4 regions of the Paenibacillus sp. sgz302148 genome follow, and region 1 is predicted to be linked to each of the others. Evidence: riboswitches for the same ligand, from Rfam matches in the RefSeq annotation. Region 1 holds a riboswitch; each other region holds the start of a gene.
What was found. A riboswitch is a leader RNA that binds a small molecule or an ion and turns the genes downstream of it on or off. The one in region 1 is predicted to bind cyclic di-GMP.

Region 1 (7,333 bases):
TACGTGCACGACGCGATATCCGTCCGCTTCTTCACCTCGATCCATACCGCCGGCTTGTGGTCGCTCGCGAACGCCCATCGGCTGACGATCCCGCTGCTGCTCATGCACGGAACGGCGGACCGAATCACCTCCTTCGAGGCAAGCAGGCAATTCGCCGAGACGACTCCGCAGGAGCTATGCACATTCCGCGCATGGGACGACGGTTATCACGAGCTGCACAACGAGCCGTTCCGGCAAGAGGTGATCGAATCGATGATCGCTTGGACGAATGAACGATTGGAAAGGACTACATCCCATTGAATTTGACAGGAAGTCACTCCCCGACATCTTCCCGCGGCCCTTCCGCGCATTCGAACGGCAAGAACTTGCGCCGTATCGTATGGGCGGTTTTGCTTGTCGCTTTGATCGCCAAAATTGCGATCGTATTCGCATTTGGCGAACGATATAATTATAATTCCGACGATCGCGGCTACTTGGCATCGGCGCGTATTTTGCTTGAAACCAGCGCTTTTACGTATAACAATCCGACGCGGCCGACCTTATTCATTACGCCGGGGTATCCCGTGTTTATCGCCGGCATGATGAAGCTGTTCGGCACGGGCTTCGGCGTAGAGCAGGCGATCCGTATCGCGCAGGCCATCATGATCACCATCGCGCTATGGGTGCTCTTCCGCATCGGCGAGCGATTGTTCTCCGCCAAAACAGCCGCAGCCGCCGTGATCGCCGCCACATGCTACCCGCCACTGTGGCTCGTATCCAACTTTATTTTCACCGAATCGCTATTCACGCTGCTGTCGTTGCTGCTTGTTGATGCCGCTATTCGGCTGAAAGACAAGCCAACGGTGTTCAAAGCCGCCCTCTTCGGACTCTTGTGGGCGGCTGCAGTGTACATCCGGCCTACGGTCGCTCTATGGCCAGGCGTATTGTTCCTTTATCTGCTCTGGCAGCGCGAGCTGCCTTGGGCAAAGCTGCTGCGAACCGGCCTTGTGACAGGCCTTGTCGTCATCCTATGCATGCTGCCATGGTGGATACGGAACTACGACGTTTCGGGCGGTCAATGGATTCCGCTCACGCAATCAAGCGGCAATCCGCTGCTGCTCGGCAGCTTTCCGTACCAGCTTCCGACCGCCGAATTTATCGCCGAGCAGGGGAAAGGGCATACGAACGACCTGCGGCACAACGACGAACTCGACACGGAGCGTGCGAAGGAACGTATCGCGCAAGGCTTCCGCGAGCAGTTTTTCTTGTTCGCCAGTTGGTACACCGTAGGCAAATTCGCGATGTTCTGGGGCGATGTATTTTATTGGATGCCGCTGCCCGGCATTCCGCTTGCGTTTGCAATTGCCGTTCATTACGTGCTCGCGATTGCCGGCTTCGTCGGCATCTTTCGCAATTGGCGAAACCGGGAAGCGATGATAATCGTGACGCTGCTAGCTTACATGACAATGCTGCATCTCATTTATTTGGCGCATTCGCGCTACTCCGTGCCGCTTATGCCCTTTATGGCACTGTTCGCAGCTGCGGCGTTTTACCATAAAAAAAGCGTTAAAAAAGTTTTGCCGATTAGCCGCTTTCCGAGTAAAATTGGAGTGAGTGAAAAGTAAAATGGCGTTTTCAGCTAAATATATCCAAAGCATATATAGAGAAATAAAGAGAATTTGAGAGAATTAGAGAGAAAACTATACTTGGAATCGAAAGGGAAATTCACATGCTGCAACAACAGCGCTTCGAGCAGTTGGATTCACTGCGTGGCTTGGCCGCTTTATCTGTTATGCTCGGACATTTCTTGCAAGTGTTTCCCAAGTTTACGGCGTATACGTACCCTAAAGGCTATGACAATGTCGTAAATCTGCTGAAATATACTCCGCTTCACCTGTTCTGGGCGGGCGGCGAGGCCGTCATTTTTTTCTTTATTCTGAGTGGATTCGTCCTTGCGCTGCCGTTCCTGAATAATAAAGGGGTCGAATATCCGAAGTATCTTGTCCGCCGCGTATGCCGTATCTATATTCCGTATATTGCGGCTGTCGCCGTCGCTATTGCGGCAAGGCTCGCTTTGGCGCACGACGAACTTGAGCGCGGAAGCATGTGGATCAAGTCAATATGGACAGGTTCGTTCAATTGGCAGAACATAGCCGAGCACGTGGCGATGCTGTGGAATTTCAACTCTACGATATATGATCCTATTCTTTGGTCTCTTGTTCATGAAATGCGCATCTCCATCGTATTTCCGCTTATTATGCTGGTCGTCGTCCGGTTGCATTGGGCAACCAATCTTTTGCTGGCTATCGGGTGCACGCTGTCTGCGCAGCTTCTCGACAAACTGTTCAATCCGCCGTACATGACGAATTTTCCGATGACGCTGCACTTTATCGCATTTTTTATCGGCGGGGCGCTGCTGGCGAAGCATCGTGTTTCCATCGTGGACTGGATGAGGAAACAAGCCCGTTCCTTCCATGTCTTCTTGATCGTTTTCGCCGTGTTGGTGTACACGTTAAGCTGGACGGCATACGGCTTGAAACTGTTCCATAACGATATGCTCCAGGACTGGATCGCGGCAGCGGGCGCGTCTTTGTTCGTCGTGGCGGCTTTGTCCACGGCGTCCTTCATGAGAGCGCTGCAATCCAAACCGCTCGTTTTCTTGGGCAAAATTTCATATAGCTTATATTTGTTCCATATGATCGTATTGCTCTCTTTACTTCATTTGCTGGAAGGTTACGCGCCGGTTGGAGTCATTCTCCTTATTGCCTTCGCAGCGTCGTTCGCGGTTTCCGTGCTTGCCTACGAATGGATCGAGAAACCATCGATGCAATTAGGCAGACGGCTGACGCGCGGCAGGACGCTGGCGAATCCGAATGGGCCGGGCGGAGTATCCGCATGATGTGACAATAATTATCGAATAACGGACGCATTTTTGATAAAATGTTGAATCAAGAATCGGGGGGCAATCTTCTTATGCGAAAAGTTCAAGTCAATACAGCGAAGGCGGGAGACAAGATTGCCAAGCCGATTTATTTGGAAAACGGCAGCGTATTGCTTGGCATCGGCGTTGAACTGACCGAGCGCTTTATTGACCGGTTAAAAGGATTAGGAATTGATGTCATCTTTATTGAAGACGCCAGGACGGAAGGCATTATGCCGGATGACGTGCTGCGCGACGAAACACGCAAAAAAGCGATGGAGACGGTCCACAAAACGATGACCGGATTGCTGGACAACAAAATGGTGAAGGGACGGATCGTCGTTCCGGAGATCGGATCGACGTTTCGCGGCGTTTTCAAATCCATTCTGGACGATTTGACGTCGCGCAAAGACGTGCTCGTCAATTTGGCGAATATTCAAGTGGCCGACGGGTATTTGTTTCAGCATTCCGTCAACGTCGCCGTGCTGGCGGGAATTATCGGAATCGCGAAAGGGTATAACCGGTCGCAGCTGGAGGAGCTTGGCGTCGGAGCTTTGCTGTTCGACGTCGGCATGACGATGCTCCCGAAGGAGCTGCTTAACCGCAAAGGCCCGCTGAACGAAGAAGAGAAGAAGCGCATGCAGCATCATACCGAGGATGGTTTCAACCTGCTGCGTTACCAATACGATATTTCCCTGTTGTCCGCACATTGCGCGCTGCAGCATCACGAGCGGTTTAACGGCATGGGATACCCGCGCGGATTAAAAGGGAACGAGATCCACGAATATGCGCAAATCGTCGGCATTGCCGACGTATTCGACGCGTTGACTTCGCCGAGGCCGTACCGGGAACGATTTTATCCGAACGAAGCCATCGAATATTTGTTTGCCGCAGGCAATTCCGACTTCGACTTGAATCTGATCCGGCTATTCTGCCGACATATATCCATATACCCGATTGCATCGACCGTGCTGCTGAATACGGGACAAACGGCGGTTGTCTCCGGCGCGGACCCCGTCGCTTCACATCGTCCGCAGGTGCGGATCATCCAGGAAGCGGACGGCAGCGCTCCGGCTTCGCCTTATGAGATTGACTTGCGAAATCATGTGAGCATCACGATCGTAAAAACGCTGTAGATTTTACATATCGAACCGACATTTCATTTTTACAAATAGTTAAATATATAAAACATTTGATTCCATCTCTGACTCTCGTTATAATAGATACAAGCTACATACAACATGTAATCGATAACGGCAAACTTGTCGAAAGGCAAGGACGCAAAGCCATAGGGTCTAATGTTTGCAAAAACAATGACAGCCTGGTTACCGAAATCGCATGAACTTTCTTGCGGGTAATTGAAGGCGTCTCTTTTTTGGAGATTGCCTTTTTGTTTTGCCTGAATCGGCGTAGTACTATATCATTTCGGAGGCCTATATGAGCGTACCCGTTTTTTCTAGAAAGTCGGCGATGTTTACGGAGTCGAAAGAAGGATTTTCCGCTAAAATATTGGTCGATAGCCGGACCGTCGTTGAGAAGAAAGATTTCGTATCGACAGGGATATTAACCTATACCGAAGGTGATGTCATCGAAATCGAAATCGCCGAATTCCGATGGTTCGAGCTCGGAGATGCGGTAAAAATTACGATTTATTCGCCTGTAGGCATATTTTTGCTGCATTCAACCGTCGTTGCGAAGGACGACGGCTCGATCATTATTATTCATCCGCCCGAGCATCAGAAGAAATTCGTTGAGAAGCGCGAGACGACAAGGGTGGACATTACACGCAATGGCATGATTCATGCCGTTCTGCGTGATGGGAAACCGACCAATGCGCTCAGCAGAACACTCCATATTGCCATCAGCAATATTAGCATCATGGGCGTCGGGTTCACGTTGGCGGAAGCATACGATTTTTCCGACGGGACGCGTTTGCAAATTCAAATGGACCTCGATTTCGAGCTGCCATGCGTCATCGAGATCGTTCGCCGGGAAAAAGTGGACGGAGGTACGTATTACGGTGCCAAAATCGTGGAAATGGCGGCCGACAAGCTTCGTTCACTTCGCGCATTCGTGCTCAAGGAGCAGGTTCAGTCGCATTATTCCATCAAAAAAGTGAAAAACCGTTAACATCAAATAACCTCCTCGCTTGAAACAAGCGAGGAGGTTATTTTGTTTGGTAATAATCGATATTTCGTTGGTTCGGGGATATAGGGTTACATCCGTTACACGTCGCGGCGAAGCGCCTTCAGCACATCGACCTGCGTCGCGCGGATGGCCGGCCGGACCCCGGAAATAATCGCAACAGCCAGACAAATGGCGGTGCTGATTAACGTAAGCGAAAGCGGAATATACGAAAACTGCAAGCCGTCCGGCGCGTTTCGGTCCATAAATTGCTGGATGACGATCGGCAGCGCGAAGTTGACGACATAGCTGATGATATAAGATACGACCGTTCCGATGATGGCGCCGAGCAATCCGATATACGTGCTTTCGATGAGGAAAATGCTCTTGATCGCCTTCGGATGGGCACCGATCGCTTTCATAATGCCGATGTCTTGGGAACGCTCCGTTACGGCCATCGTCATCGTATTAAAAATACCGATCGATGCGATGATGACGGCGATCGTTCCGACGAACAGAAGGCCGATTTTCATAATGAGAAACACGACATTCACTTGCTCGAGCTCATTGACGATCGAATGATTCATGAAGCCTTTGGCGCGAATTTCCTTGGCGATCCCTTCGACGTCCTCGACTCCTTGTGCATAGACATGGACCTCGTAGTTCCGTACTTCGCGGATTTTCTTCTGTGCCTTCTTCTCCAGATTCGGATCGTTTAGGATGCCGCCGGTCGTACCGGTGAATGCTTCGATTTGCGCAAGCATGCCTTCGCTAAGATAAGCATTCTGATCATGATTCCATTCACGGCTCGGTTTTTTCCCGATGCCGACGATTTTCGCCGTGAACGTTTCCGTTTTTTTCTCTTTGCCGAAATATTGCGCGGCTTCGATCGTAACGGTCTGGCCAAGCACATTCGGTCTAGAGGGCTTGGCGGACTCGCCGCCTTCTGACGCCGGCTTCTGGTCGGCCGCACCTTGGGCGTCGGCGTTTGTGTCTTTCTCCGAACGCAAGCTATCGGCAAAATAATAACCAACGACGATTTCATTGTCCGATTGCGGCATAACGCCCTCGGACAGCTCGAATCCCGCTTTGACCTCGGACGGCATATGTACGACCGCCGAGAACTGCTCGGTCTGCAAGTCGCCAAGCCGGTATTTCAGCGGCTGGTTGACCGTTTGCCGGCGCGTGACCGCCTTGACGTTTTTGACCGACTCCAGATAGGGAATGTCGGCTTCCGATATCGCCGTAACCCCGTTTTTCGTCTCCTTGCCGTAAATCGAAATGTCGGTCAGCAGCCGGCCTTGCGTAATCTGATCGACGACGCTTTTCTGCAGGCCGAAGCCGACCGAGGCGAGTACGATGAGAAACGCGCAGCCCATCGCAGCGGCGAGTACCGTCATAAATACGCGCGTTTTGTTCTTCTTCATGTTCCTCTGGACGAAGCGAAACTTGTCTTTGAATTTCATCGCGAAACGACCTCCCGTGGCGTTGTTTGTCCGATTCGGCCGTCCTGGATCGTAATGGTGCGATGACCGATGGAAGCGACGTTGTCGTCATGGGTAATGATCAGAAACGAGATGCCCTCATCCCGGTTAAGCTGCTTAATGAATTGCAGCAGCTCGGATTCGTTCTCGCTGTCCAAGCTTCCGGTCGGTTCGTCCGCCAGAATGATCGGAGCGCCTGCAACGAGTGCACGCGCAATGCTGACGCGCTGTTGCTGCCCTCCCGAGAGCTCGCTCGGGTAATGACCGGCGTAATCCGCAAGTCCGACGCGGTCTAGCATCGCCTTCGTCGCTTGTTCCCGCTCACGCTCTCCCATCCCTTTCAAAATAAGCGGCAATTCTACATTCGCGAAAGCCGTCATGCTCGGAATCAGCTGAAAGCTTTGGAATATAAAACCGAAATTTTGAAGCCGGAAATCAGCCCATTGGCCTTCGCTGAACCGGCTTACATTAACGCCGTTCACTGTAATTTCGCCTTCCGTCGGGCGAATGTACCCGCTAATCAAGTTCAGGAGCGTCGATTTTCCGGAGCCGCTTCGGCCGACGATCGCGACGATCTCGCCTTTCGCGATTTGCAGATCGATATTGTGCAATACCGGTATCGTTCGTTCTTTTCCTTTTTTGCCGATTTTGAAATGATGACTCACATTATTTAATTCAATCATAGGGTCCTCCGCAATGGAAAGATTAGAGCCGAATTGCGACGATAGACACGACGCTTTCGGCTTTTTCAATGATGTGACGAGCGGGTGCGGAAAAAAGTTTTATGTCGGATCCGAAAGCTTTTTAGGAATAATACTCCCTATTA
Region 2 (7,333 bases), on a different contig from region 1:
CCGGTATCGCAAGCTTTCCACACCGACCCAGCGGCAGCAGACTAAATGGGTCGTATACGGGGCCGCGATCGGACTCGTCGGATTTGTCGCGACCAGCATCCTGTTCGCCCCGGAATTCAACGACGGCTCTGCGATGACGTTCTTGTATTTGAATCTTATCCTTCACGGTGTCCTATTGGCCATCCCCGTTACTTTAACAATGGCCGTATTGCGCCGGAGGCTGTGGGATATCGACCCGCTCGTGAACCGGACGCTCGTTTATTTGGCTTTGTCGGTCTGCGTCGTGTTGTTGTATACGGCGGCGGTGCTTTATTTGAGCCGCTTGTTTCAAACGAAGGATAACTTCATCGTCTCCCTGATCGCAACCGCCGTCGTGGCCGTCGCATTTGCTCCGCTCAAGCAGTGGCTGCAGGTGCAGATCAACCGGCTGCTGAAGGGAAGGCATGACGATCCGTACGCCGTGCTGCTGGACCTCGGCAACCGGCTGACCCAGTCGCGCGCGCCGGAAGATATGGTTGCCGCCATGGCCCGGGCGGTCCAAGAGGCGCTTCGGCTGCCTTATGTCGGCATCTCCATCGGGGTCGGCGGACAAGAAACGCTGGTCGCTTCGGCCGGAGAACCTGTTCAGGAGCTTCACGCTTACCCCATCGTTCAACGTGGACAAGAGCTCGGGACGCTACATGCCGCAAGCCGTTCCCCAGGAGAAGCCTTTTCCTCCGAGGACACTTTGCTTCTGGATGTTCTGCTGCGGCAAGCGGGACCCATTGTGGAAAATGTCAACATGACGCTAGGTATGAAGCTGCTGGCCGAGGATTTGCAGGAATCGCGCGAGAAGCTCGTGCTTGCGCGCGAGGAGGAGCGCCGGCACATTCGCAAAAACTTGCACGACGATCTTGCCCCGAGGCTCGCCGCGCTTGCCCTGAATGCCGCGACCGTGCAAAAATACATCGTGAAGGAACCCGCCATTGCGAGCGATATGCTTACCGACCTGCGCAAGGAGATTCGTTCCACGGTGGAAGAGATTCGCACGCTTGTGCACGATTTGCGCCCGCCTTCGCTTGATGAGCTAGGGCTGATCGGCGCGATTGAGGAACGCATCGCAACGCTGTCCAAACCGGCCCAACTGCTGGCAGGCGAACGTGGAGCCGAACCCCTGCACATCCGGCTGCACGCTGCGCTTCCGCTGCCGCCGTTGCCGGCCGCCGTCGAGGTCGCCGTATACCGGATCGTGACGGAATCGCTCGTCAATGTCGTGAAGCATGCCCAAGCGACGATGTGTACGGTTCGGTTGGATATTTCGCCTTCAAGTCAATTGGCGGTGGAAATCTTAGACAACGGCAGCGGCATTCAGGCCCGCCCGGCGCCAACCGGCGGCAAAGGAGGCATCGGGCTAACCTCGATCCGGGAACGCGCTGCGGAGCTTGGCGGACAATGCACGGTGGAACGGGCGGATGGCGGCGGAACGCGGATTATTGCTATTTTGCCCCTGTAGAAAGGAGAGGTTCGTTCGATGAAAATATTGATTGCGGAAGATCACCCGCTATTTCGGAGCGGTGTACGGAATTTGCTGAACACAACGGGCGATCTGGAGGTCGTGGGCGAGGCTTCGAACGGTGACGATGCACTGGCGCTTGCGGAGCAGCTGCAGCCTGACCTGATTCTCATGGATATTCGCATGCCCGGCTTAAACGGCATCGAAACGACGCGGCTGATCAAGGAACGGTTTCCTCGAATTGAGGTGCTCATCTTGACGATGTTCCGCGACGATCAATCCGTGTTTACCGCCATGCGGGCCGGGGCCAAGGGCTATGTGCTAAAGGATGCGGACGAGGACGAGCTGCTGCAATCGATTCGAAGGGTTGGGGGCGGCGGGGCCGTGTTCAGCTCGGATATCGCGGAGCGGATGATCCATTATTTTTCGGCCCCCCATGCTGAAACGGATACGCCGACGAAGCATCCGGCATTTGCCGAGCTGACCAAGCGGGAAGCGGAAATTTTGACGCGAATGGCGGAAGGGGAATCGAACCAGCAGATTGCGGCCCGATTGCATATCAGCCCCAAGACGGTGGCGAATAATGTGTCGTCCATATTAAGCAAACTGCAAGTTGCCGACCGTCACGAAGCCAAGCGGCTTCTCGAGCAGTCTCGAAAAAACGAGGAGCGTTAAAAGCCGACTTCCGAAGGCAACGAACGATATAACCATTCGTTGAACGTCAAGGATATCGAGTAATTCAATCGTAGGAGCTGAACGTAGGGGTGTGCGGCAGTATCTTTTTCCCCGGTCCCACACTTTGAGTTCTTGATGAAGAAAAATCCCGCACCAAAATGGCGCAGGATTTTATTTTTTTCTTCATTAATAGTATTTTCAACTCTTAAAACGAAGCGTAATTTCATGGAGCTCATAAGCCATATTCGTTAGCGCTTGAACGGCCGATGAAATTTCTTCCATTGTCGCCAGTTGCTCCTCGGAGGCAGCTGCAACACTTTCTGTTTTGGCAAAAGTGGCTTTCGTGATGTTCTCCATTTCCTGGAGAGATGCGGTTATTTGCTCGCTGCCGGCGGACATTTGCTCGGAGGATGCGGATACCTCCTGCATTTGATTGGCGACCTCTTGCACTGCGTGCATAATGTTGTGGAAAGCTTCGCCAGCCTCGCGTACGATAACCGACCCGCTCTCTACTTCTTTGCTTCCCTTCTCCATGGCGATGACGGCATGGGTGGTTTCGTTTTGGATTTGACGAACGATGGCCGATATTTGTTCGGCGGATTGCCGCGATTGTTCAGCCAGCTTTCGGACTTGACCTGCAACGACGACAAAGCCTCTACCATGTTCTCCAGCTCGAGCTGCCTCGATCGCTGCGTTCAAAGCGAGCAAATTCGTCTGTGAAGAAATATCTGTAATTACATCAACGATCTTCCCGATCTCCTTGGAACGATTCCCGAGTTGATTTACGAGAAGTGCGGAGTCGTTAACCGAAGTTCGAATCATCTCCATTTGCTCGACGGCTTTTTGAATGGCAATATTCCCCTCTTCCGCCTCTTTGGAAGCATCCATGGACATGGAAGATACGCTGCCGGAGAAATCGGCTATTCGATTGATGCCTATCGCCATCTCTTCCATCGCTCTAACGCTTTCGGTCGTGCTTTGAAGCTGACTGTCAGCACCGGATGCAATCTCCTGGATTGCGAGCACAACTTGATTCGTCGATTCGCTGGATTGCTCCGAGCTTGCGAGAAGCTGCTGCGAGCTTGCGGACAAGTTTTGCGATTCCATTCCAATTTTTACGATGATTTCTCTCAGACCTGCGATCATACGATTAAAATCTTTCGTAAGCAAGCCGATCTCATCGGAAGAGCGGTAATCGCCTTGAACGGTCATATCCCCGTCCTGCGCTTTCGCCATCCATTGCTGAATGCTGTGAATCGGTCTTGTTATCATATTGGCGATCACATAACCTAGCGTCGAGCAGAGTAGGATTGTTATCAAGGTTACGATGATAATAATAGCTGTTGCGGATTTGGAGCTTTGAATGCTTTCTTCATAAAATGCTTTAGCATCCTCGGTATTGTATTGAACTACGGTTTCAAGGCTTTTGATCATTTCGGCGCGTATAGGTTTAAACGCGTTGACATACTCTTTATGCGCCTCTTCTTTTTTGTTTGCAACCGCAAGCTCGTCGACCTTTTTCTTTGCTTCGTTGTTTTTCGGGATCAAGTCGATAAATTTTTTGTATTGCTCCTGTGCACGCGGCGATAATGTGATCTGCTCCAATTTTTTCCGTGTCGCTTGGTTTTTTTCGCGCGTTTGCGTAATTTGCTGTTGAATTTGTTTAATAATGGCCTCGTCCTTCGCGAGCAGAAGCTCGAGCTGTAAGGCGTCCATCTGCGAGTTCCCGAATAATAAAGCTTCGATCAAGCTGTTCGGAATCATTTTCTCTTCGTACATGGCACGGGCATTTTTTCCCATCGACTGCATGACGACAAAACCGGAAATGCCGATAACTAACATCAAAGTAATGGCAAGTCCGAGAATCCCGAAAAATTTAGTTCTGACCTTCAAATTGCGTATGTAACTCATGCAGCATCACCCTTCTTCGTCCTCTTGAGCAATGATTTCCCTAAACAAAAAATAGCAACAAAAAATCCACCCCAAAAAAAGGATGGATTTTTAGAAAAAACCCCCTATTTTCGGCGGCTCGGCTGCCATAGAATGCTTATCGCACTCCTTAGGCCCGTGGCTTTGCGTCCTCCCCTTTCAGGAAGTATGCCATTATCGTTACGGGTATATAGGCTCTGTTTCGAAAGTATATTATAGTCAAATTGAAAACACAAGACCTAATTACTATATTAACAAAAAAGATATAGTTCCGATGACGGAGAAACCGTAAGTTCAACGGCGAGACCGCTTCATCTTTTCATGTCTACCAACTTTTTCTTCGGCATAATTTGACAAAATTCGATCTCTGGTTTATTCTCTGATTTGTCCGGACGAAACTACTTTTTGGAATGGAGTAAACAACATGAAGCGTCTACTATCGAAACTGGCTATTACGACTTTGGCCATTGCAACTCTAGTATTGCCGCTAGGAAACAACCCAGCGAACGCCGAAAAAGGCCACCAGCAAGATAACCACAGAAAACCGAAAGTAGCATTGTTAATTCCCGGTTCGGCGAGCGATGGCGGCTTTATGGAGTCCGCATACAAAGGGCTCATGAAGGCGCAGGATGAATTACGCGTAAAAACGACTTATGTCGAAGGCATTCCGCATGACACCGTCAAAATTGCCGATGCACTCCGTGAATTAGCCGAAAAGAAACCTGACATGATCATCGCTCATGCGGGACAAAGCTCGGAAGCCGTTAAGATCGTTTCCAAAGAATATCCGAATATTAAATTCGTTAACACACAAACGAATCTGGTTGGCGATAACTTGTCCAGCTACCAGGTTAAACAAGAAGAATCCGCTTGGCTTGCAGGCGCTGCTGCCGGTTTGTTGACAAAAACGAATATCGTAGGACATATTTCCGGCGCTCGTGTTACCCCTGGCTTTTATGGCCGCGCCGCTTTTGCCGACGGTTTGAAATATACGAATCCGGAAGCCAAGTTTTTAACGACATTTACGGGTAATCAAGAAGATGCGGCTTTGGCTAAGAAAACCGCACTGGCCGAGATCAATGCCGGCGCAGATATCATTTTCACCATGTTGAACAATGCGCGCGCAGGAGTTACGGAAGCGAACCGCGAGACGGGCACATTCCAATTCGGAAATGTACGCGACTACTATGCAGATGCTCCTGACGTGTTCCTCGGTTCTGCTATTTCGGATGCCGGTTTAACGGTGTACAGTGCCATTAAGGACTTGGTTGAAGGAAATTGGCAGCCGAATAAAGTCGTGAAAATCGGATTGGAAAATGCCGACGCCATCCGCTTGGCGCTTGCCCCTTCCGTACCTCAGGAAGTGAAAGACAAACTCGCCGCTTACGCTGAGAAAATCAAATCCGGCGAGATTGAAGTCAAAGTAACCTATGATGGCCCTGATTTCATAGTTCAATAAAGCAATATGCTTAAAGAGGTTTCCCATTGCCATGTTAATGACAACAGGAAACCTCTGCTTCCATTTTTGAGCCGATTCGTTTGAAGCTTCATGGATTGTTCTCCTCCCGTAAGTTGAAGTATCACCTGCTATTTTGAGCCGTAAAAAAATCCGTGCTGAAATCAGCACGGAACAGTTTATAAGTAGTGCATCTCGCTGTAACCCTTCTCGTTTAAAACCGATCTTCTCGTAGACATGGATCGCTCGTGGGTTAATCGATCCGTCTTGTCGATTGTCATCATGCGGTCCCTCCAACTCTACTCACGTTCTGCGTTAGTTCAACCAATACCGATATGTCGCAATAGAAATCCACAATCCGGCCACGATCCATACTAAAATAATTAAACTTCCTACAACCCAATTTTTCGGTTTTCCTTGCTTTATTCGTTCCTCTGCTTTTACTGTACAATCCTGGAGCACCATTTTAGGTATCAATTTCAATGCAAGCATAACACCAAGAGGAACTAATATCACATCGTCCAGATAGCCTAGTATTGGAATAAAATCTGGAATCAAATCAACTGGGCTAAAGGCATAGGCAACAACACATATGGCCAATAAATTTGCATACCAAGGAGTGCGGTTATCCTTGTAGGCAAAATAAAGTACAAAGACCTTTCTTTTTAGCTGCTTAGCCCACATCTTGATGTTATCAATCATAAAACTTGTTCTCCTAATGTGCATTTACTCCTATAATACCACGTTCTACTGCCCATTACTTCAACGAACCGGAGCAGGTCGCCGCGGCGCCTGGCATACTCTTGTCACCCAACATCTCTCTACCTTTTCAGTTTGGATTGTTAGCCGGCCGTAAATCCATTTCGCAAATGACAATACCACAGATCATGATCTTGCTGGCAATCGGTACCGTACTTGGTTCTCAAGTGAGCGATAAGGGGATGATGAAAACGATTCTGGCGCTCGGAAGACATGGAACGTATGTTGAAGGCATATTTCCCACAACCGGAAATGCACGTCTCATCAGGGGCGGAAAGCATTTTTTCAGAAGTTCAGACAGGTTCCCATCGTGAAGTCGTTCCCACCCAACTTCAATGATTATATACGGATTTTCTAAATCTCGCTAATAGCCGGAGACTGATATCTGTCCATATCGCGCTATAAAGCAAACTAAATAGAAAGATATAAGTTGCCGTGGCGATATCAAAGTTTAGGGCGACCGAAGGTCCGAGCAGCGGAAAGCGAAAGGCGTATAACACAAGCGCAATTCCGGCCCATAACGCGAGAGCAGAAACCAAGACAACCTGTATCCGATTTTTGGATCGCGCAATGCCGAAGCCTAATGCCAGCCCGAGCAATCCCGTTGTAAACGGAAAGACGATTAATTCGCTTGGTTGAATAAGGAGTAGTAATACGATGCTAAGCACATAAGCGGTAAGTCCCGAGCGTAATGAAATAAGCGCCGCCAGTACAATCGGTGCTGTCGATAGCATGCTGAGCAAGTAACCCGGCCCCGGCAAAAAACCTCCCGCCGATTGGAATAATGCAGTTAATGCACCTAGAAAGGCGATCGTAACGAGTGTCTTTGTTTGGTTGGCACTGACGCGGGCCAATGGTGATGCGGATTCCATCCGCGGTAACGGCTTTGCCCAATAATCGAGAAACGGGTCTCGCATGTTAGAAGCCTCCTTTTTTAGATCACTCGGTAATCAAACGAATAAATGGAAGCAACAGTGCAATGATCAACACGATGATATCCTGCCTGCCTAAATTCAATTGAT
Region 3 (7,333 bases), on a different contig from region 1:
CTCCACCATTATTGGAAATAACCCTTCTTATTTCGTCTTCATGTTTTATTTCTAATTTGTCTTGGCCCAGCAGCAGTATTATTAATACTAGTCCTAATAGAAATACAATTATGCTAGAAATCCATATACCTTTAATAGACACCTTACTACCACTCTTTATCATCAGATATATTTTTCCGTTTCACATAGCTAGGGTTACCATAATAAGCAGGGTAAACGTGGTGAGGGGCTGGCCGACCAGGTCTTTTAACCGTTCCTCAATTTTTTATGATCGAGGTTCCCTGCCGCTAAATCTGCATATCCAGCCATCTTCGCTGTATAACTCGCCGGGCAAACCATCGCTAATATTCCTTGGTTCAAGCGGTGGGCCTTGATCAAGATCGATGGATACCTTTATCGACTCATCCTGTTCAATCGTCCATAACAAATAATGCAGCGCTGTATCGACTACCTGAGGTAGCAAATTCTGCAGCAGTTCGATCTGCTCCTTATTGAAATTATTGATTATATTTTGGTGAATCTTTTGGCTTTCCTGGCCATTCATTTTTCCCATCAATATTTTATCCCAATGCTCGATAGTTTCATCTCTGACGTTTTTTATCAATAATCGGCCAAAATGGTCTAAATGTTCATTATTCATCTACTCACTCCTTCTGTAAGTGGTTGAGTTCATGCTGTTATAGTGGGCCGTCGCTTATCCATTTGGCGTAGCAGCAAAACTCGCAAATTATTAAGGACGCAGCAATTCGTTTTCGTGTTCTTTCAGATTGATCTATCAATAAGACCATAAGCTAAAAGGCGCTTATGGTCTCAAAAGAAAAGGCATTCAAATCATTTCATTCAAAAATCCATTCCTCAGGAAAATAACCTCTCCCTTGGCTATGGATGTCATTAACCACCTTCGTCCCTCTATACCATGCTACATACATCTTTCCCCCTTTCTTATACAGTATTTTGTATATGATGTTGCCTGAAGTGCTTTCAGTAAAAGGATTCAAACTTCGATCCACTTTAAATATTTCTTGGACTTCTCCACCACGTTGTGAAATAATTTTTCTTATTTCTTCTTCGTGCTGTTGTTTTAAGCTTGATTGGGCAAATAAACCGAATATCAAAGAACCAAGTAATATCAGTATGATTGAAGAAACAAAGATCATTTTCCCCTACTCATCATTCAATAACCTCACTTGCGATTCAATTGGCTCAGGAAGAAGTGCTGGGCTGACATCGTTCGTGCAGTGGAACTCCAGTGCGCAAAAAAAATGAACCCGCAACAACCTGACCGCTACTGGTGTGCGGGTCTATAATTCAATGTATCCTGTTCACTTGTCCAGCGGCTTCAAGCTCCAATAGTTGAACCGCCCCTCAGCGATCAACTTGCCGTCTTCATCATATAGCTTACCTGTCGCGATTTCGGCTGTATGGTCGAAGCGGCCGACAAATTTGCCGTACCTTGAGGCATAACCCGTCCCCTCCCCGTGCAAATAACCGTTCACGAACGTCCCCTCTCGCTTCAATTCGCCGTATCTATCAAACAGCTTGCCTATTCCGTGCCGCGCGTTGTTCAAGTATCCGCCATCGTAGATCACTACATCTTCGGCATATTCTTTGCCGTAGCCGTTTTTCATGTTGTCCTTCCAATCGCCTTCGTACAGCAACGTTCCCCGGTTCCAATCGTAGCTTTTGCCGTAGCCGCTCTTGACGCCATCCTTAAATTCGCCTTCATACCACAAAATGCCCTTTTCGTTGTAGTACTTCCCTTTTCCGTTAGGCAGCCCGTTTTTAAAATATCCGGTAATTTTCCGGCCGTTCGGATAATATAGGGTTCCGTAGCCGGTCATTTGATCGTCGGCAAACTCGCCTATATACCAAACGTCGCCGTCGGCGCGATACAATTTGCCGCTGCCGTGCATTTTGCCATTCCAAATCAGCCCTTCATAGAGCAGCGTACCATCCGCGTAATAAAGCTTGCCGGCGGTTCCCATGTCCTTTACCGTAACGGCCGCGTTCAGGCTATCCCACGCAACGGCTTTATTCGTCAACTGCTCCAGGAAACCGAACGGGGCATACCAAACCCCGCCTTTGTACGAAACCGGCGCGGCCAAAGCCACAACATTGCCGTTCAGCTCCGCCTTGCGGGAGCCGATGGCGACTTTGACCGTTTGCCGGTCGTTTGATGCGGATAAGCGGTTATTGTTTTCATCGACGTCGACCTTCAAGCCCAGCTCTTCCAGCACGGACTTTAACGGAACCATTACGTTTCCGTTCAGTACGATCGGCTTCTCACTCAACGCAAGCTCGGCGCCGTCCATGATCACCTTAATCGGTTTGCCGGGTGAAGCCAGCTTGGGAGCAGGCACGGGCATTGCAGGGTCTGCGGGACGAGCCGATGCTGCCATATCGATCCCCGTTACGACCCTAAAACCAAGCACGCGTCCCTCCCCTTCAAGAGCAAGCCGGTTGCCGGTTAATCCCAGCACCTTCCATGCATCTTTGCCGCGCAAATATTCGAAAGTATTCATGCCTTTCAAGTCCAACCCCGTTACCACAGCTTCGCCGTTCAGCTGCTCTATCCAAATCCCCATATGCTCATTCAACAACAGCGCCGGATAATTGACAAGATTTTTCTCGGGCAAAGTCAAGTCTTGCGGCGAAGCTTTTGGATCAAGCGTATTCAGAATGACGTATTTTTCATTATGATCCATATCGCTCTGTCTCCACAGCACGTATTTGCCATTAAAAGCAAAATCGACGACGTATATATGATATGGCAGCTCCAGCAGATTGCGTGTTTCCCCGGTTGCGATATTAAATTCGTTTAATCCGCCATTTACCCGTTTATATACAATTTTTCCGCCGTGAACAACCGGATTCTTGCCATTGCCGAGAGCCATTTCCTGCGGCTGCCGAAGGTCACTGTAGTACATGTTATACCTTGAACCCATCCAGACGACATAGGGCCCATCAACCGATACCGAACCGTTGTTCACGCCTTCTTCCCTGTTCAACTTGGCCTCGGCTCCGGTATTGAGATTGTGGCTGTAGAGCGACCATGCTCCCCCTGGGGACATCTCATACCAAAGCACGTACACATGCCCCGACGCCAGTTCGGTGACGGTCGGCGTACTTTTCCGCAGCGTAGTTTTGCTGACTTGCGTTACTTTTCCGGTCGATACATTTTTGTAAAAGATTTTGTTGTTGATCGTCCATACGAGATGGTTGCCCGATATGTAATTGGCGCCGCCGATTAGCGTTGTTGCCGACTTCTGATCGGAGAAGGCGTATTTACCTTCCGCCAAGGCTGCGCCGGGAACCAAACAACATGCTATTAGTGCAACGACCAGCAGGATGCGTAGTTTTTGGGTATGTGTTCTCATGATGGTCACCTCGTTTTATAGCGGTTGAAACGTTCGGTAATGTAGCTTGCCCTCGCGTATCAACGCTCCATTTTTATCGTAAAGCTTGCCGGTTGCCGTGCTTTGGGCGTTGATGATCTCCCCTTCGAACCGGTCACCGTTCTCCAAATAGACTTTCCCGCTGAATCGGCCTGGCGCAAAAATACCTTCCTGGTGCAGGTCACCGTTCGAATAATAGGACTTACCTTTGCCGTTGCGGTTGGTTTCCTTGTACTCCCCTTCGTATTCCAAGGCGCCGTTCAAGTAATAAAACTTGCCGTAGCCTTCGAATTCGTCGTCCTTGAAATCGCCATCGTACGCTACGACTCCGCCGGTGCCGGTATGATACAGCTTTCCTTTGCCGTCGAACCGATTGTGGACCCACTGGCCCTCATAATACAGCTCCCCGGTTCGCCAGTCGTAATATTTGCCGTAGCCGTGTTTCTGCCCTTCGACAAAATCTCCCTCATACCAAACGATGCCGGTGTAAAGGATGTATTTGCCTTTCCCGTTCGGAGCACCATGCTTCAGCATGCCAACGACCTTGCTTCCGTCCGGGTAAACAATCGTTCCTTCGCCCTCCACGCTGTCTTGCACAAATTGCGCATCGTACCAGATTTCGCCGCTTTCACGGTACAGCTTCCCTCGCCCATGCATATGGCCTTTGTTCAACTGCCCCTCATAGAGCAACTCACCGGTCGGATAAAATAACTTGCCGTAACCGCCTGCCTCCGTAAGGCTAATGATGTTTGACTGTTTGTCCCAAACCAGAGATTTATTCGGAATTTGTTCGAGCAATGACACCGGGATATAGATCACATTGCGCTCCATTTCAGTCGCTGCCGGGAGCTGTACCGTTTTCCCGTTGATGGCGGCCTTTGCTTCACCGAGCTTGAATTGCACCGTTATTCCGTTTGCCGTTGCTTTTACTGTTTTCGTCTTCAGATCTGCAGCAGTCTTTAAACCTAATTTTTCAAAAATCTGACTCATCGGCAGCATCAGCTGCTTGTTGCGCTCATACGGCTTGTCCCGAAATCCGATGACTGCCCCGTTCACGATCGCGCTAACCGCGACGCTTTGCTGTAAGACGCTCGAATCAGCCTTTGCTATTCCGGCATCCGGCACGGCCCCCCCGCTCGTTAACAGAGCCGCAGCGATCGTCGCAACCATCGTTTTTTTCATTCGTCGTGTCATTGTTGCTCTTCCCCTTTTTGTAGGCACTGTTTTTTGGACACAAAAAAACCAAGCTCCTGGAGCGGCCCGGCTGCCGTGGCGAACGTGATTTCGCGGTAGGCCCGTGGCTTTGCGTCCCCGACTTTCGTACGGGTTTGCCTTTTGTGCATTCACTTGGTTTAGTTCCGTAGTTGGATTTTGTCACCAATTGTAACGTTATTGAGTTCTTCGACTTCCGCTATTTTCCTGCATATTTTGACAAAATCTAATAAGATCATACAAAAGTCTTAGGTCTTGTTTGTCGATCTCTGGCAAACAACAAAGCAAAAAAAAACCGCAACGCCAGCCACTTAACGCCGCCAGGTTGCAGGTTTATTCACATCGCTTCTATTAAGCCACTTGCTTACTTCCCGCCGCTCTTGAGCTCCGTCCAGACGCGGTCGTACGTTTGCAGCGCCGGGCCGACGTCGAGCAGCCATTCCGTGCGCTTCATCTCGTCATCGCTCAGGTAGATCGTTTTGTTCGCTTGATATTCCGCGCTGTGCAGCGACTTTGCCTTTTCGTTCGGGTCGGCGTAGCCGATCGATTCGTAGTTTTTGGCGCTAACTTCGGGATCGAACATGTAATTGATGAATTTCTCTGCGAGCTCCTTATGCTTAGCGCCCTTCGGGATTGCATAGTTGTCGGCCCAGATCGTGCCGCCTTCCTTCGGAACGACGTAGGCAATGTCCGGGTTTTCCGCCTGGATGAACGCCGCGTCGCCGGACCAGACGGAGCCGATCCAGCCGTCCTCGGCAATCATCTTCTGCTTGATGTTGTCCGTATCGAACGCCAGCACGTTCGGCACCAGCTTCTTCAGATCGTCCGCCGCGGAGCGGATTTGCTTCTCGTCCGTCGTGCTGTTGGAGATGCCTTGCTTCTTCAGGCCGATGCCGAGCACTTCGCGGTTATCGTCGAGCAGCAGCACTTTGCCCGCATACTTCGGATTCCACAGGTCGTTCCAGCTTTCGATGTTTTCTTTCACGTATTTCTTGTTGTACGCGATGCCGGTTACGCCCCAAGTGTAGACCAGAGAATATTGGTTGCCCGGGTCGTACGGCAAGTTTTTGAATTGATCGGAAATATTCGCCCAGTTCGGGATGTTGTCCTTGTTGAGCGGCTCCAGCAGCCCTTGCTTGATCATCGTGCCGACCATATAATCGGAAGGCTGGATGACGTCGTAATCGGCGCCGCCGGCTTGGATTTTGGCAAGCAGCTCCTCGTTGTTCGCGAAAATCGCATAGTTCACTTTGACGTTGTACTTGTCCTCAAAATCTTTCAGCACCTGCGCATCAAAATTATCCGCCCAGCTGTACAGGTTAAGCGTCTCCTTCTGCGAACAGCCGGCCAGGCCAACCGCGGCAAGCATAACTCCCACCATTGCTCCCGCGGCCCATAATTTCATTCGTTTCACTTTCCGTATCCTCCTCCAAAATTGTCCGTATTGAATCCATATTGAATAGCGTCTATATAAGTTAATTCATTTTCGCCTATACCGTTACAACGGCAAGCCCGGCTTTTTCTTGCCCGTTCCCTGATTGCGAAGCCGCTCCGCCAAAATAATCAGGATGATCGTGACGACGACCATAATGGTCGATAATGCATTGATTTCCGGGGAAATCCCCCGCTTCGCCATCCCATAAATATAAATCGGTAGCGTCGTGGAATTCGATCCGGCGACGAAAAAGCTGATCATAAAATCGTCGATCGACAGCGTAAACGCCATGATCGCCCCTGCAATAACGCCCGGCATGATGGCCGGCAAGGTGACGTGGCGGAACGTTTGCCAAGGGGTCGCACCCAAATCCTGCGACGCTTCCTCCAGCTGCATGCCGGCGCCGTCCATTCGCGCCAGGACGATAACGTAAACGTACGATACGCTGAACGTGATGTGGGCGATAATAACGGTTAATTTTCCGAGTTCAAAATGAAACTGGCTGAACAGCACGAGCAGCGATAAGCCCATGATGATGTCCGGGACTAGAATCGGCAAATACAGCAGCCCGTTCAAGTTTTTCTTCCAGCGGCCGCTTGCCCGGCGCAGCCCGATTGCCGCCATCGTGCCGAGAATCGTCGATACGACCGTTGAGGTCACCGCCACGATCAGGCTGTTCGTCAGCGCTTCCACCACTTGCCGGTTGTCGAACAGCGAAACGTACCATTTCCAGGTAAAGCCTTGCCATACGGCGTTAATTCGCGAATCGTTGAACGAAAAAATAACGATCAGCAGCACCGGCACATAGATGAAGATAAGCATCAGCACCGAATGCGCGGCTAATATCGGGCTTCGGCGGCGACTCGCGCCATGGCTCGCATCGACGGCCTGACTTCCGTCCTTGATCTCGCTCATGCTCTTCCCCCCCGCTCATACTTCGTCTGAAAGACACGGTAGAATAAGCCGACGAGCACGATCGTACTGATCATGAACACGACCGACAACGCGGCGCCGAACGGCCAATCGCGCGCGGACATGAACTGATTCTGAATAATATTGCTAAGGATCGGCGACTTCGCGCCTCCCAATATATCGGTAACGACGTACATCCCCATCGTGGTGACGAAAACAAGCACCGAACCGGTCATGACGCCCGACTTGGTCTGCGGCAGCGAAATGCGCCAGAACGCCCTGCGCGGCGTTGCGCCAAGGTCGTAGGCGGCGTCGATCAGCTTGCGGTCCATTCGCTCAAGCGCCACGTAAATCGGCAGAACCATAAACGGAATGAACG
Region 4 (7,333 bases), on a different contig from region 1:
ACGAATGGTTCAAACGGACGTGGAATACGATGGATCTGGACGATCCCGATCGCCGGCCGTTCTGGTCCAACATTCAAACAAGCGAGCAATATTTCGGGCTACTTTCCTTCGAACCGGGCGATCCGGCTACGGCGCTGCACGCGGACGGGGATACGGGCGACTGGACGAGAGCGCAAGTTGCTCCCGTGCCGATGCAGGCGACCGCCGTTCAAGCTGTCGACGGGGACGGCCCGCAGGGGGAAATCAAGCAGTTGTATGTCTCCAGTGATGCGCGCAACGTGTATTTCCGGATCGACCTCGGGCAGAACAGCGGGCCGATCGATTGGGCCAAAACCGGGGCGATGATCCTGCTCGACACGATTCCGAATCAAGGCCAGCACCGGATTCCGGGCGGAAGCGGCCTCAAGACCGATGCCGGCATCGACTTCGCCATCGATTTGAGAGGGCCGAAGCAATCGCGGATTTGGGTCGATAGCTACTATGATTCAACCTACTACGAGTATGGGTCACGGCTGCATATGATGCCTCTGCTTGATTACGCGAACAAAAAGGATAACGGCGTCTTTCATAAAATGACGCTCGTATTGAACAAAGGCATGAACGTTCCCAACGTCCGCGGCCAAACGCTGCATCTGCCTCTAGAAACGTATGAAACCGGGTTACTGCGGTACGGCAGCGGAAATCCGGCCAGTCCGGACTTCGACTCGCTCGCGGACGTCGCCTATAACGACAAGGAGCATACGGTCGAAATCCGAATTCCGTGGCAGCTGTTGAATGTGAAGGATCCAAGCACCCGCGAAATCATGGGCGACCTGTGGAAGAACGGGCTTCAAGCAAGCGAGGAAACGCCAGGAATTAAACTTGCCGTGCTTTCTTACCGGCCCGACGGGCAGGGGGAACCGGATGCTCCCGGAAGCCGGCAAATCGCCTATTCGATGCCGGGTTTGACGGGCGGTGTTCTTCCGTCCAAAGAGATGTTCACCTATCAATGGGACAAGTGGGAAACATTAAATTATTATGAGCGGCTCAAAAAGTCATATTATATTTTGCAAGATTTGTTTCAAAAGACGGAACTGACGAAATAAGAGAATGTGCTTTTGTGCTTGCCATGCCGCATTGTGGCATGGCGTTTTTCTTTTTCCGCCCCGCTATATTTCTCCTGCGCAACAAAATAGGCTAAAGAAGCGTAGAACCTAATGTCTAAACAATAACGCGTTTTTTGTCGAATAAACACTTCATAATACATGAGTGTGTGGGAGGTAAGAATGCATGAGAGCGATTCTGGTCGACGATGAATCGTTGGCGCTTCGGGATCTGGAGAGGCAACTGCTCAAGATCGGGGGCGTCGATATCGCCGGCTGCTGCCAAGACCCCTTCACGGCGCTTCGGATGGCCGCGGAGCTGCGGCCCGACGTCGTGTTTCTCGATATTGAAATGCCCGGGATGACCGGCATTGAAACGGCGGAGAAGCTCCATGCCGTGCTTCCGAATGCCCATATCGTGTTCGTTACGGCATACGACGAATATGCGGTGAAGGCGTTCGAGCTGAACGCGGTCGATTATTTGCTAAAGCCGCTGCAATCCGAACGCCTTCGGACGACGATCGCAAGATTGGCCGGCTATGGCACCGGCAGCAATCAAATGGCCGGATCAAAATCTTCGCCTCCGCTGCTCGGTTGCTTTCATTCCCTGCAATACGAAGGCCAGCCGCTTTCGTGGAGAACCGTCAAGGCGCAAGAGCTGTTCGCTTATTTACTCCATCAGCGCGGACGACAGGTTCGGAAGGAAGAGCTGCTGGAGCTGCTTTGGGCCGAATCGGGCCATAAGAACGGCATGACTCAGATGTATACCGCTATCTACCAGGTTCGCAAGACGCTTCAGGCGGGCGGGATTGACGTAGAAGTCGTCAGCTCGGAGAAATGCTATATGCTTGATCTTAAGGCGACCCAGCTTGACGCTGACGAATGGGAACGCGCCGTCCATGAGACGGCGGCACCGTCGGAAGATACGTTGCCTGCGCATAAGCGGCTCTTGGAGTTGTACCGCGGCGACTATTTTGCGAATTACGATTATTTGTGGGCCGAGAACGAAAGAGAACGTCTGCGGTTGTTATGGTTTCAGCATGCGATCGGCGTTGCCGATTTTATGGCCGGCTCCGCGCAGCCGATAGAAGCGCTCAGGCTGTATCAGCGCATTCAGCAGGCTTTTCCATATGCCGAGGAAACGTACTGGGGGCTCATGAAGCTGCATTACGCCCGGGGGGATCAGCAAGCCGTCCAGAAACAATACGACGATCTAAGCTCTATTCTAGCTGCCGAGCTGGGGACGGCTCCCCAGACATATATTCAGGAATGGTATGAGCGGCACATCACTTCATAATGTTCAGATTGTTGTTCAGATTTTGTACAGTGCCTTGTTGTATGATGATCGGTGGCAGCAATTATTCATTCGAAGGCAGGAATTCCGGATGCGGAACAAGGTTTACAGAGTGCTTTCAGCTTTGTTCATTTTGATTGGCATTGTTTTATTGCTATATCCTACGGTGAAGGACCGTTATGAAAGCTATCAGCAGGAGAAAATCCTGAAGATGTGGGAGGACAACCTTCAACGCATCGAGGCGCTTACTCCGGAGGAAGAGATTCCTGCAGCAGCTCCCGTGCCGCTCGGTTCAAGCAAGAAAGAGCCTGTCCAAGCTGTATCCAAGCCGCTCGCGGTCAGTCCGGATATGGGGGGAGAAGAAGTCGAAGGCATTCTCGAAATTGACAAAATCAATCTAAAGCTTCCGATTCTGTCGGGGGCGACCAAAGAGAATCTTGCGCTCTCCGTTGCCAGTATCGAGCATACGGGCAAAGCAGGCGGAAACGGCAACTACGCCGTTGCGGGCCATCGAAATCGGACCTACGGGAAAAACTTCAATAGACTCGATGAAGTGGAAGTCGGTGATGAAATCGTAGTAGATACAGGCAGCGTGCGATATACGTATGAAGTGAAGGAAAAGCTATATGTGCTTCCCGAAGACGTCAGCGTCCTTCGGGGCAACGGGAAGAAGCGGGAAATAACGCTTGTTACCTGCCATCCGATGAAAAACCCGACGCATCGGCTCATCGTTAAGGGTGAACTGCAAATCGACAAAAAGTAAAATTTTTCTATACAAATAGACAAGCAAGTGATATGATCGTCATATATACAGATACATATTGATTTCGGTGCTTTCCACCGATAAAGGCAAATTTAGCGAAAGCTAGAGACGCAAAACTACAGGGTCTTCCTTAGTTCAAACTAAGATGACAGCCAGTTGCCGAAAGGAGAGTTTTTTGTGTTCAAAAAAATCCGAATAATTACTATTGCGATTGCTATTTTCCTTTTGGTCATTCCGAAAATAACCGATGCGGCGGCATCCCAAGGGATCATTGACCGGAGCTTTCTGGAGCAAGGGTATATTACCGTGAATTACGGAAAAGCAGGCATCGTCCGCATTACGAAAGGCAGCGTCAATTACGATTACAAGCTGGCGGAAGGGGCGAAGTACCCGTTGCAATTGGGAAACGGCGACTATGACGTCATGGTCGCGGAAACCGTCGGGGGCACGAAATACAAGGTCGTTGCAAAAGAACGGATTGCGCTGAGCATGAAGGATCAAAAGGAAGTTTTCCTGCAATCTTCGCCGTTTGTCGATTGGAATGACAAGACACTGGCTATCGTCAAAGCGGCGGGACTCAGTTTGAAGGGCAAGTCCGACAAGGAGAAGATCACGGCCATCTACAGCTATATTACGAAAAAAATCAAATACGATTACGATAAAGCGAAGACGGTAAAAGCCGGCTACATACCTAATTTGGATGATGTTTTCAAGGCGGGAAAAGGAATATGCTACGACTACGCCGCGACTTTCGCGGCCATGGCCCGCAGCGAAGGCATACCGACTAAGCTCGTGATGGGATATCCAGCGGATAGCCCCGGAACGTACCATGCCTGGAACGAGGTTTACTTGAATGACCAGAACAAATGGGTTACGATCGACACGACCAATGACGCCGTTCGCGTGCAAAACGGCAAAACGCCTGAAATGTTCAAAAAGGCGGCAGACTTTAAAATGACGAAATTTTATTAATTGACGAATATCGGAGAGTTGGACAGGAATATCCTGTTCAACTCTTTTTTGCGTTGTTCAGAAAATGTTCAGAGGCATCCATTATAAATATGTTTGGCATACATACGACTTGGTTCGACATCAAATGACTTAGGTTGCAAGTTAGATTCTAGCGAGAGGATTAGAGGGAGGGGGAACAATCGCGGAATTTGCGAGTGAATTGTACGATTTCATGCTTTATTGATCAAAATTGCGAGGAGAAGCTAGGAGTATGAGAGATTTCAAAAAGACGTTTTATGTATTCGTCATATTCGCGTTATTGCTGAACTTGATGCTGCCGTCGACGTTGGTCAACGCGACCGAGGAATCGACCGGAGACGAGCAAAAAGGCTGCGTCGAAACCGTCGGCGGGCAAGCTGGCGGTGAGCAACCCGGAGGTGGTCAGGCTGACGGTGAGCAGGCTGGTAGTGAGCAGGTTGTAGAGCAAGCTGGTGGTGAGCAAGCAGTCGGTGAGCTAGTAGGAGGCGAACAAGCCGCGGGCGGAGAGCAAGTCAGCGAGCAGCAGCTGGCAGACCCGGCTGGAGGCGAGCAGGCAGCAGGCGAACAAGCCGGCACAGAGCAACCTGCGGGCGAGCAATCGGCTACGGAGCACGCTGCAGGCAGCCAAACCGGGGAAGAGCGGCCGGATTGCGATCAAAACCTGCAGGCCAAGCCTATGGCTTTGGCTGGACTTGCCGGAGAAGTGATTACGGAAAATATTATTGATTACGACAGCCTGACCATGTGGGATAGACAGCCTGTCGATGATGAAGGAAAACCGAATCCCGATGCGAAGCAGCTCTCCGATTTTCGGCCAGAGGTAGGAAAAACATTCGCCGTTTATTTCAAATGGAAGCTTCCGAAGAAATATAGAAGCGGGGCAACCTTTACTTTTAACCTTCCAGACAAATTTAGGATGGCTGAGGCTATATCAAACAAACCGTTGAACGGCGGCGGCATCGAAAGCAGCGTCGGCACCTTCGATATTACGACGGATGGGCAAGTGACGTTTACATTCAATGATGAAGTCAACGATGCGGATGAGGACATTGAAGGGTACTTCTACGTATGGCGCCAATTCGACAAGAGTAAACTTGGCGACGGCACAAACCAAGATTTTGAGTATCAATTCAACAATTTAACGTTCAAAACGATAGCGGTTCATTTCAAGAACGAAGCCAACCCGCAGATGGTGAAGAAGGGACAGGCCGACAAGGCTAAGAACCCAAGCGAGATTAAGTGGTCCGCCGTATTTAATATCGCCGAGGAATCGATTGACAATCCCGTATTTAATGACGAAATCCCTAGTGGGCTAGAAATCGATATGAGTTCGATTAAAGTATTCGAACTGAAAGTCAATATAGACGGTGTCGAGAAGAGTTTTACCGATGTCACGAATTCATTCACGGCATCCAAAACGACTACCCCGGCCGGATTCAAAATCGATATGGGCAGCAATATCAAAAAAGCCTACCGCGTCGAATATACGACGAAGGTGACCGAACGCAATCCGGATACCACCTCGTTTAAAAACAATGCATACTTATCGGGGAATGGGAACACGAAATTGCTAAAAGATGCGTTTAGCGTCCCTGTACAGTTCAGCCAACCTCTGGAGAAAAGCGTCGTTAAGGGTGGATACGATCCGGTTGAGCAAGAACAAACGGTAACTTGGAAGATCAAATATAATTTCAATGAACAAACAATTCCTCAAGCGAAAGCTTATTTGGACGACGTGTTCAGTGATACGGAAAAACTGATCGAAAGCTCGGTTGAAGTAAACCGAATTACTTTGGACAATGCCGGGAATGGGACTGACAAAACGCCCTTAACAAAAGGTACTGATTACGCCGTATCCTACACGGCCGACTCGAATCAGTTCAAGTTATCATTCCTTAGCGACATCCACGACGCTTACGAAATCGTATATAAAACGAAGTCTAAGCTTCGGGTAGACGTAGGGCGGGATGTCAACAACAAGGTTACGATGCATGACGGAAGAATGGCCGAAGATACGCATCATTTTTCGCAAATGATTTTCGTCAAAGAACGTATTGGCGTCGACTATAACGAGAAACAGATCGAATGGAAGCTTACGCTCAACCAAGACAAGAAAACGATGACCAATGTTGTTGTACGGGATTCATACGTCGGACAGCATATGAAGTTGATTGTGGGATCTCTGCAAGTGACTGGGCTAAATCCGGAAGATTACACGCTCTTGCCTGATCCAACGTACGACAAGGCGTTCAAAATCGTAATCAATAAAACGGTGACGGACGTTATTGAGATCAAGTACAAGACTGAGTTTGATGCCACTCAATTCGTTGCGCCTAAGTTGGATGTAAAATACAAGAATGGCGCGAGCGTAACATGGAATGAAGGCAGCCAAACGGGATTAACCAAAGATGGATCCGCCGAGCTCGATCCAAACTCGTATACGAAGCATAATGGAGAAAAAAGAGGCTCGTACAACGAGAATACGAAAAAAATTACTTGGACGATCGATGTCAACTATAACTTGCACGAGATCGCAACACCCGAGATCAGCGATCTGTTTATCGGAGGACCGGATCAAGATCAAGATTTTGTTGAGGGTTCATTAAAGGTGTATAAGCTGAATATCGCGGCTAACGGAGGGGTAACGCCCGGAAGTGAATTCACGAACTATACACTTACTCCAAACCCTGCGACCGGTAAAATGGAGGGTTTTACTTTAAAGTTTAAAGAATCCATCAATTCCGCATACCGCATTACGTATGAAACAAGTCTTAAAGATAAGCAAATCAATGCGAAATACGAAAATCACGCAACATTGTATGATCGAAGCAACGACAAAAAATTATTTGACGAAAAAGCGGAAGTCAATCCGGCGCACGGCGGCAAGTTTGTTTACAAAAACGGTTGTCAGGGCGGTAAATGCGGACTCGGATCCAATCCGGAGGCGATTTACTGGCAGGTTACGGTTAACCCAAGTCAGTCCTATATCAATAAGGACTCGGAATTAACCGACGAAGTATCGGGCAGCCAATTCTTGCTGAAGGATTCTTTTAAATTGTACGCTACGTCGGTACCTGGCGATAACAGCGGCACGATTACCAAAGGCAGTGAGGTGCCGAAGGAAGGATTCTACGACATCACTTTCGATAAAGTCGGCGGCAAAGAGAAATTTACGATTAAATTCCTGCAATCAATTGATCGGAC

Region 2: it holds a riboswitch for cyclic di-GMP, as region 1 does, so the genes downstream of both, AC0LWM_RS20595 (methyl-accepting chemotaxis protein) here and AC0LWM_RS29995 (PilZ domain-containing protein) in region 1, are expected to answer to the same signal.
Region 3: it holds a riboswitch for cyclic di-GMP, as region 1 does, so the genes downstream of both, AC0LWM_RS05780 (stalk domain-containing protein) here and AC0LWM_RS29995 (PilZ domain-containing protein) in region 1, are expected to answer to the same signal.
Region 4: it holds a riboswitch for cyclic di-GMP, as region 1 does, so the genes downstream of both, AC0LWM_RS24455 (transglutaminase-like domain-containing protein) here and AC0LWM_RS29995 (PilZ domain-containing protein) in region 1, are expected to answer to the same signal.

What each region holds. Positions count from the first base shown of each region.
Region 1 is NZ_JBVYOJ010000030.1:55,538-62,870, forward strand. It holds gene AC0LWM_RS29975 (alpha/beta hydrolase) at 1-300, shown strand, start outside; gene AC0LWM_RS29980 (ArnT family glycosyltransferase) at 297-1,604, shown strand; gene AC0LWM_RS29985 (acyltransferase family protein) at 1,709-2,878, shown strand; gene AC0LWM_RS29990 (HD-GYP domain-containing protein) at 2,953-4,035, shown strand; cyclic di-GMP riboswitch class I at 4,145-4,232, shown strand; gene AC0LWM_RS29995 (PilZ domain-containing protein) at 4,337-5,029, shown strand; gene AC0LWM_RS30000 (ABC transporter permease) at 5,125-6,489, opposite strand; gene AC0LWM_RS30005 (ABC transporter ATP-binding protein) at 6,486-7,190, opposite strand.
Region 2 is NZ_JBVYOJ010000014.1:46,580-53,912, forward strand. It holds gene AC0LWM_RS20585 (GAF domain-containing sensor histidine kinase) at 1-1,492, shown strand, start outside; gene AC0LWM_RS20590 (response regulator) at 1,511-2,167, shown strand; gene AC0LWM_RS20595 (methyl-accepting chemotaxis protein) at 2,366-4,078, opposite strand; cyclic di-GMP riboswitch class I at 4,188-4,279, opposite strand; gene AC0LWM_RS20600 (BMP family protein) at 4,521-5,555, shown strand; gene AC0LWM_RS20605 (YkvA family protein) at 5,868-6,254, opposite strand; gene AC0LWM_RS20610 (hypothetical protein) at 6,644-7,228, opposite strand; gene AC0LWM_RS20615 (energy-coupling factor transporter transmembrane component T family protein) at 7,251-7,333, opposite strand, start outside.
Region 3 is NZ_JBVYOJ010000003.1:73,059-80,391, forward strand. It holds gene AC0LWM_RS05760 (hypothetical protein) at 1-142, opposite strand, end outside; gene AC0LWM_RS05765 (epimerase) at 266-640, opposite strand; gene AC0LWM_RS05770 (hypothetical protein) at 837-1,157, opposite strand; gene AC0LWM_RS05775 (stalk domain-containing protein) at 1,323-3,377, opposite strand; gene AC0LWM_RS05780 (stalk domain-containing protein) at 3,393-4,589, opposite strand; cyclic di-GMP riboswitch class I at 4,647-4,738, opposite strand; gene AC0LWM_RS05785 (ABC transporter substrate-binding protein) at 4,972-6,012, opposite strand; gene AC0LWM_RS05790 (ABC transporter permease) at 6,106-6,957, opposite strand; gene AC0LWM_RS05795 (ABC transporter permease) at 6,954-7,333, opposite strand, start outside.
Region 4 is NZ_JBVYOJ010000018.1:144,061-151,393, reverse strand. It holds gene AC0LWM_RS24470 (hypothetical protein) at 1-1,085, shown strand, start outside; gene AC0LWM_RS24465 (response regulator) at 1,270-2,379, shown strand; gene AC0LWM_RS24460 (class D sortase) at 2,468-3,139, shown strand; cyclic di-GMP riboswitch class I at 3,215-3,303, shown strand; gene AC0LWM_RS24455 (transglutaminase-like domain-containing protein) at 3,317-4,111, shown strand; gene AC0LWM_RS24450 (collagen binding domain-containing protein) at 4,362-7,333, shown strand, end outside.